2 regions of the Listeria immobilis genome follow, and region 2 is predicted to be linked to the other one. Evidence: a T-box and tRNA genes for the amino acid it is inferred to sense, from the RefSeq annotation. Region 2 holds a T-box; the other holds one or more tRNA genes.
The links. A T-box is a leader RNA that pairs with one kind of tRNA and senses whether it is charged. The one in region 2 lies ahead of HCJ45_RS02190 (valine--tRNA ligase), so its partner is inferred to be a tRNA-Val.
Positions count from the first base shown of each region.

Region 1: it has a tRNA-Val gene. The T-box ahead of HCJ45_RS02190 (valine--tRNA ligase) is inferred to sense a tRNA for this amino acid. The anticodon was not compared.

Region 1 is NZ_JAASUA010000003.1:173,634-178,074, forward strand. Features, by position in the region: gene HCJ45_RS05605 (sugar phosphorylase) at 1-662, opposite strand, end outside; gene HCJ45_RS05610 (LacI family DNA-binding transcriptional regulator) at 888-1,913, shown strand; tRNA gene HCJ45_RS05615 (tRNA-Val) at 1,938-2,010, shown strand; gene HCJ45_RS05620 (transglutaminase family protein) at 2,066-4,060, opposite strand; partial or broken gene HCJ45_RS05625 (GNAT family N-acetyltransferase) at 4,243-4,441, opposite strand, start outside.
Region 2 is NZ_JAASUA010000001.1:412,268-416,708, reverse strand. Features, by position in the region: gene hemB (porphobilinogen synthase) at 1-540, shown strand, start outside; gene hemL (glutamate-1-semialdehyde 2,1-aminomutase) at 553-1,845, shown strand; T-box leader at 1,889-2,113, shown strand; gene HCJ45_RS02190 (valine--tRNA ligase) at 2,162-4,441, shown strand, end outside.

The DNA of each region.
Region 1 (4,441 bases), on a different contig from region 2:
GCTCCCTGCTCCAAATAAAACAACAACACATCAACCATCTTATAAAGTACTTCTGGATTTGCAAAATTTAAATCAATCTGATCTTCACTAAAAGTCGTCCAAATGTACTTCTCTTCCCCAGATGCAAACTTAAATGGAGTAAGTACAGGCGTGGCACGTGGCCGAGTTACCGAACTAAGGTCTGTTTTTGGATCCATCTCCACGAAAAAGTTCGCAAATTCAGGATCATCTGCCAAATATCGCTTAAACCAGTCGCTTTTCGCTGACATGTGATTACAAACAAAATCAAACATTAATCGCGCTGATTTTTCCATTTCACGAATATCCGACCAATCACCAAGTTTAGGATTTACCTGCTTATAATCAATCACTGAAAATCCATCATCCGACGAGTATGGGTAAAATGGCAAAAAATGAACTAACTCAAAAACAGATTTTAAATAACCATCATACATTTTCTTAAAACTTGTTAATGTTTTTTTTGATTCTTCCTGAAACTGGTCTCCATATGTAATTAAAACAATATCTTTCTCATCCCACTTGTTTTTACGTGTTAACTTTTGTTCTTTCGTTTCATTTACTCGCGCTTCGATTCTTACTGCTAAACTGTCCACCACATCTTCCGGATATAATCGCGAAAGGCGTTTTCTTAAATTTGTCATTATATACCTCCTAACCGGGAGCGCTCCCACAAAAAGAATTATAGTATGGAAAGCGCTTTCTGTCAAACACAATTTTAAATTGTTTTTTTGATATGTTGATATAGAAGTGTTTTGAAAGCACTATAGCCTCTAGTTGGACTTTTTCTTAAAAATTGAGTAAGATAAACAGGGATAATAATGACCGGAACCGATACCGGAACGATAAATAGAGAAAGGAAGATGACCTTGGCAGCAACCATTTATGATATAGCAAAACACGCGGGAGTTTCAAAATCAACGGTATCAAGAGTACTAAATAATCAAGCGAACATTTCCAAAGAATCACGAAGAAAAGTACTAGAAGCTATTGATGAACTTAATTATCAACCAAGTAAATTGGCACGTGCCCTTACTTCTTCTGGATTTGATGCTATTATGGTTATTTCAAATCGCTCTACTACTACAACTACTGGGAATCCTTTCTTTTCAGAAATAATTCAATCCATTTCCACTCAAGCTGAGTTGGAAAATTTTGATTTAATCCTTCAAACAGCTAAAAATAGCGAAGATGAACTTAAAAAATGCCTTTCTAAAATCCAAGAAAAAATGATTAAAGGTATCATAATGCTTAGTTCCCCCGCTGACGAAGATTTTTTTCATCAATTAGATCCTTATAACATTCCTATCGTTGTTACTGGAAAAGTAGAAGGGAGTTATAAAAATATCTACTCTGTTGATACCGACAATTTTGGTGACAGCTATGCACTAACCAAACATTTAATTAATCAAGGACATAAAAAAATTGCTTGTATTCATGCACCGCTCAACTATCATGTTTCTATTGATCGCCTTGCTGGTTTCCGCAGTTGTCTTTTTGATCATCAATTAGATCTTCGTAATGACTGGATTATTGATAGTGGTTATAGTATTGAAGACAGTTACAGCGCCGCACTACGCTTAATGGAAGGGTCTGATAAACCAACCGCCGTTTTTGCAACAGATGATTTAAAAGTGCTTAGTATTTACAAAATGGCTGCAGACAGAGACTTACAAATTCCTACAAATCTCTCTGTTATCGGTTATAATGATAAAGTAGCGTCATCATTTCTATCACCGCCACTTACATCAATTGATATACCCATAAATAAATTAGGAAAAAAAGCGACTACATTACTATTCCGCCTTATTCATCAGGATAAAAACGTACCAAAAACAACGATTATTAAAACAGAAATGATAGAACGTGACTCTATTCAGAAAATAAATAGCTAATGTTATTTTCTGAATTTACTTTGTGGTCCTGTAGCTCAGTTGGGAGAGTATCACCTTGACATGGTGGGGGTCGCTGGTTCGAGACCAGTCGGGACCATTTTATAACAGCAAAAAACCCGCATGATAAAAATTCAATTATCATGCGGGTTTTTTTATTTAAATAACTTACCAATTTTCTTAAAAATGCTATCCTCAATAATATCAATTCCAATACCCCAATTGCTATTAAGAATCTCTTTATTCACTTTCACATAGTCTTTCAAAACTTCTCCTGAAATAGTGAGGTTATGATATGGTTTATACTCCAAATAAGTAGAAGCACCATTTTTCATGATTTTCTTCGTAACGCGATGTTGCAGATACTTAGAATTAATATCACATTCTTGCCGCGTAAATGATTCTTGCTGATCAATAGACTTATCTGTTGTCAAATGAATCTCCATTTTAATAACATTGCGATCCACCCAGTACGGGAAATCTTTGTGGAAATGTTTTTCAGCTCCATCATCAATGAAATTACCCCAATTCCAGTAGTGTAAGAAACGGTTTTTATTTTCTACAATATAAGGATCAGAAATAGTCGCTTTATATATGATTGAAAGCTCATTTAATTCTTTATTATCTTCCACTATTTTAATTGATTCATCGCTAAAATATTTATCAATCTCATTTTCTTCATATTTTTTGTATAAAGTCATATTGCTATATGTGGCAAAATTATAACGATTGATAATATCTTTAATTGAGTCATTTTTAAACATTTCACGCGAGCCATTAGCCATTCTGCCGCGTAACTTTCTTTCAAAAGTAACATACCCTTTGTTTTCTTTGACATCACATCGAACAATTTCTTCCACAGATGGCACTTGATCTTGAAATGGCTCTTGTTTTTGTAATTCCGTACCTTCTTTAATTTCTAAATAATACATAAAGCTATTTTTCTGACGGTTTTCTAAAAATCCCTGGTCATTATTGATTGTCGCATCCACAAAATAAACTTGATTTTCATAATTAATTTTTAAAATCGCGTGGTTAAAATTGAACGGGGACGGCGCATAGACAGGTAAAAAGATATCTCTATCATAACTAACCAAAATAAACTCTGAATCTACTCCCAAATAATCTAATAATACTTTTAATAAGAGGGTTTTCGCCTTACAATCACCTTGTTTCGTATTGTAAGTAACTTCTGCCGGTTGAGGTTCATGCCCATCCATTTCCGCTTCATTATATAAATAGTAAACTTCCTTTTGAACAAAATCGATAGCATGTCGGATTTTATGTTGTAAAGAAGGTAATTCATCTAATTCAGCAATGAAATCAGCTGCAAAATCAGTTACATCCACTTGATAGAATTTTTGATATAAATCACTAACAGTTTTCGTTATTTCTGGATACGTTTTTTGTGTCGTAAAATCAATAAATGGTAAAAGTTCCAATTCATTTGGATCTTTTCCAATATAAGAATTTTTTTCAATAACATATGACTTTTGATTTTCAACTATTTCTCGCTCTTTTTCTATAATTTTTCCTTCATCATCACGGAAATAATTGTAATTTACCTCTAATTGTTGCCCAGTTTCATTTTTTAACTCAAAACGGTATTTCCCATACGCCCAGTACGAGTTTGGATACGTATAAATCCAACGGAAAAATTGATTACGAATGCTATCTTCTTGATATTTCAGCTCGGTTGATGTTTCAATAATAAAAATATCATTTAAATGCAAATCGCGAATTAAAACGGTCACTTTCTTTTCATCATTAAAACTAGCTTGATTTTCATCGCGTACATAATCTAACACTTTCACATTTATATCATTTAATTTATCAATTACTTTCCCATCACGAACAACAGATAAAGTATGAATATAAAGCACTTCATCTTCCGCTAAAATAAAATTAGATTTTGCTGCCGAATTTAACATATTGGGATCATTTAAAGTATAAGCCATTGATGTATAGCTAGTTCGTGAATTTGGTTTTGCTGTTTCCACCATATCACACCAAAAACAATAATCTCGTTCTTGTGCAATTTGAGCTTGATAAAAATCTGTTTGTTGCGTCTTTAACCAAGCATCAATATTTTCTTGTTTGGTTTTATCAGAACTTAAATCCGAATTCACAAAATAATAATTTTTTTCCATAGTAGGACTCCTCATATGATATTTTTTCTTTTGACCTTCTTATTTTAACAATAATTAAGGGGCATAAACAAGGACATAACGACAAATTTATAGTTTTCTTACTTGAATTATTGATATTTTAGTGAATATTTCGCCACATTTTAAAAAAGCAATCCCTTTCAACTAGGATTACTTTTTTCAGGCTATTTATTTAACCAAGAAAATAATTTTACATCTTGGTATTCAGTCCCAATTTTCTCATAATCTTGAAGTAGCCCTTCTTCTTGAAAACCCAGTTTTTCAAGCAAACTAATGGATGCTTCATTTCGGGGGTCCACTTTTGCTTCCATTCGATGCAAATTAAATGATTCTATTCCCCATTTCATCAAGGATTGTACCGCT
Region 2 (4,441 bases):
TTGTTACAAAAAACGGCCATAAGTCAGGCTGCCGCAGGAGCAGATATTATTGCTCCTTCTAATATGATGGATGGTTTTGTACAAGTTATTCGGGAAGGACTTGATGAAGCAGGTTTTCAAGATATTCCAATCATGTCCTATGCTGTTAAATATGCCTCTGCCTTTTATGGGCCGTTTCGTGATGCAGCTGGGAGCGCACCACAATTTGGTGATAGAAAATCTTATCAAATGGATCCAGCTAACAGAGAAGAGGCAATTCGTGAAGCAGTTTCTGATGAACAGGAAGGTGCTGACTTTTTAATTGTAAAACCATCTTTATCTTATTTGGATATTATGCGAGATGTTAAAAACAATACCCATTTACCCATTGTTGCCTATAATGTAAGTGGCGAGTATGCTATGGTAAAAGCTGCTGCGCAAAATGGTTGGATAGATGAAGAAAGAATTGTTTTAGAAATGTTAACAAGTATGAAACGTGCTGGGGCATCGCTTATCATTACTTATTTTGCTAAAGATGTATCCAAATACTTAAATAAATAGGAGGCCACTAATTTGCGAAATTATTCAAAATCCGAAAAAGCTTTTAAGGAAGCAAAAAAAGTTTTACCAGGAGGAGTAAATAGCCCAGTTCGTGCATTCCATTCAGTTGATGCTTCACCAATTTTTATGGATCATGGAAAAGGTGCTTATATTTCAGATATTGATGGAAATGATTATATTGATTATGTTTTATCTTGGGGTCCACTAATTCTAGGCCATGCAAACCCTGCTGTTGTTAGTGCAATTACATCAGCTGCGATGAAAGGAACTAGCTTTGGGACACCAACTGAAATAGAAACAGAGCTTGCTAAACTAGTTATTGAACGTGTGCCGTCAATTGAAATTGTTCGAATGGTCTCATCTGGTACAGAAGCAACCATGAGCGCTATTCGATTAGCTCGTGGTTATACTAAAAGAGACAAAATTTTAAAATTTGAAGGTAGTTATCATGGACATGGAGATTCTTTATTAATTAAAGCCGGTTCAGGTGTTGCAACTCTTGGATTACCAGATTCTCCAGGCGTAACCAAAGGACTTGCTTCAGACACTATTACTGTTCCATATAATGATATAGAAGGTGCAAGATTAGCCTTTGAAAAATTTGGCGAAGAAATTGCAGCTGTCATTGTAGAACCTGTTGCTGGTAATATGGGAGTCGTTCCTCCTGTGGAAGGTTTTTTAGAAGGATTACGAGAACTAACTACAAAATATGGTTCACTACTTATTTTTGATGAAGTAATGACAGGATTTCGAGTAGACTACTATTCTGCACAAGGATATTATGTTGTCACACCGGATATTACTTGTTTAGGAAAAGTAATTGGTGGAGGTCTTCCTGTTGGAGCATACGGTGGTAAAAAAGAAATTATGGAACAAATTGCTCCAGCCGGTTCTATTTACCAAGCGGGGACATTATCCGGAAATCCATTAGCAATGAACGCGGGATTCGAAACGGTGAGACAATTGACACCGCAACATTATGATTACTTCCGTGAATTAATTAAACGGATGGAAGATGGTTTAAAAGAAATTTCTTCAAGAAGAGAGATTCCATTAGCAATTAATAAAGCAGGTTCGATGTTTGGATTTTTCTTTACAGACCAAAAAGTTACTAATTTTGATACAGCTAAAACAAGCGATTTAGAATTTTTCAGAAATTATTATCGCGAAATGCTTGGACAAGGAATCTTTTTGCCTCCGTCTCAATTCGAAGGTGTATTTATTTCTACAATGCATACTAAAAAAGAAATTGATTTAACATTAGAAGCTTTTGATTATACTTGTAAGAAACTCCGCGCTAATTGACGAAACTAGGAAGATTTGTTAAAATTATTTTTAGTAAATAAAACTAAATGCGATGAAGAGGAAGAGTAAGGTATTTATTTTTCAAAGAGAGAAAGCGGTTGGTGTGAGCTTTCAAAAATAGTATCTGAAGGTAGCCTTGGAGCAGTTTTCCTGAAAGAGTAGTAGGGAACAACCGGTAGATAATCTCTATCGTTAACACAATGAAGTGCCTACATTTTTCTGTAGGTAAAAAGGTGGTACCGCGAATAATACTCTTTTCGTCCTTTTATTAGGATGAAGGGAGTTTTTTATTTTGCTTAAATAGGGAGGAATCGTTATGACAGAACAAAATGAAATAAATATGCCAACTAAATATGAGCCAAGTAATGTAGAAGCTGGTAAATATAAATGGTGGATTGAAAAAGAATTTTTTAAAGCAGAAGGAAATACTGAAAAGAAACCATATAGTGTTGTTATTCCACCACCCAATGTAACAGGAAAACTCCACTTAGGGCATGCTTGGGACACAACACTTCAAGATATTATTACACGAATGAAACGAATGCAAGGCTTCGATACTTTATATCTACCCGGAATGGACCATGCAGGTATCGCTACTCAAGCAAAAGTTGAAGCAAAATTAAAGGAAGAAAATATTTCTCGCTATGATTTAGGCCGCGAAAATTTTATCGATAAAACTTGGGAGTGGAAAGAAGAATATGCTGCTTTCATCCGAGAACAATGGGAAAAACTTGGCCTTGGCTTAGATTATTCAAGAGAACGATTTACATTAGATGACGGTTTATCCGAAGCAGTAAAAAAAGTATTTGTGAAATTATATAATAAAGGTCTTATTTACCGTGGACAATATATTATAAATTGGGATCCAGAAGCAAAAACTGCACTTTCTGACATCGAAGTTATTCATAAAGATATTGAAGGAAGTTTTTATCATTTGAAATATCCACTTACAGATGGTTCAGGTTATTTAGAAGTTGCTACAACACGACCAGAAACTATTCCTGGTGATACTGCAGTTGCTGTACATCCAAGAGATGAGAGATACCAACATTTAATTGGTAAAACAATCATGCTACCTGTTATGAATAGAGAAATTCCAATAGTAGCTGATGAATATGTTGAAAGAGAATTTGGTTCTGGTGCTGTTAAAATTACACCCGCTCATGATCCAAATGATTTTGAAGTTGGAAACCGACACGATTTGCCACGTATCATAGTAATGCATGAAGATGGAACAATGAACGAAAATGCTGGGAAATATGATGGATTAGACAGATTTGTAGCTCGAAAAGCAATTATCCAAGATTTTAAAGATTTAGGATTGTTCATTAAGCAAGAGCCTCATCTTCATTCTGTTGGTCATTCTGAAAGAACAGGTGCAGTTGTAGAACCTTATTTATCCTTACAATGGTTTGTTAAAATGGAGCCACTTGCTTCTGAAGCTCTTGCACTCCAAAAAACAGAAGATAAGGTGAATTTTGTGCCTGCAAGATTTGAAAAAACCTATGAAACTTGGATGGATAACATTCATGATTGGTGCATTTCACGTCAATTGTGGTGGGGACATAGAATTCCAGCGTGGTATCATAAAGAAACAGGTGAAATATATGTTGGTGAAAAAGCACCAGAAAATATTTCAGAATGGGAACAAGATGAAGATGTGTTAGATACTTGGTTTAGCTCAGCGTTATGGCCATTTTCTACTATGGGCTGGCCTGATACAGAAAATCCAGATTATAAACACTTTTTCCCAACAAATACATTAGTAACAGGTTATGATATCATCTTTTTCTGGGTTTCTAGAATGATTTTCCAATCAGTTGAATTCACCGGAGAGAGACCATTCCAAGATACATTAATCCATGGGCTAGTACGTGATTCAGAAGGACGGAAAATGTCTAAATCACTTGGCAACGGAGTAGATCCAATTGAAGTTATTGATAAATATGGTGCAGATTCACTAAGATATACACTTGCAACAGGTTCTTCTCCAGGGCAAGATTTGAAATTCAGTTTTGAAAAGGTAGAATCCACTTGGAACTTCATTAACAAAATTTGGAATGCATCTCGTTTTGTATTAATGAACCTAAATGATATGAAATATAGCGAGATTGATTTAACTAACGTTACAGAGGTTAGTGACAAATGGATTTTGACAAGACTTAATGAAACTATCCAGTCTGTTACTGCTTTAGGTGAAAAATATGAATTTGGTGAAGTAGGTAGAACATTGTATAACTTCATTTGGGATGACTTTTGTGATTGGTATATCGAAATTGCTAAAATTTCTTTATACGGTGAAGATGAAGTTGCTAAACAAACCACTCGTTCTGTGCTAGCCTATTCTTTAAATGTAACAATGCAACTATTACACCCATTCATGCCATTTGTAACGGAAGAAATCTGGCAAAACTTACCACATGAAGGGGAGTCCATCACTATTTCTGCATGGCCAAAAGTAAATGAGAGTCAGATAGATTCAAAAGCGTCTACATCTATGCAAATGCTTGTTGAAGTGATTCGTGCAGTGCGAAATATTCGTGCAGAAGTGAATACACCACTTAGTAAGAAAATTGTGTTAGAAATGAAACCTAAA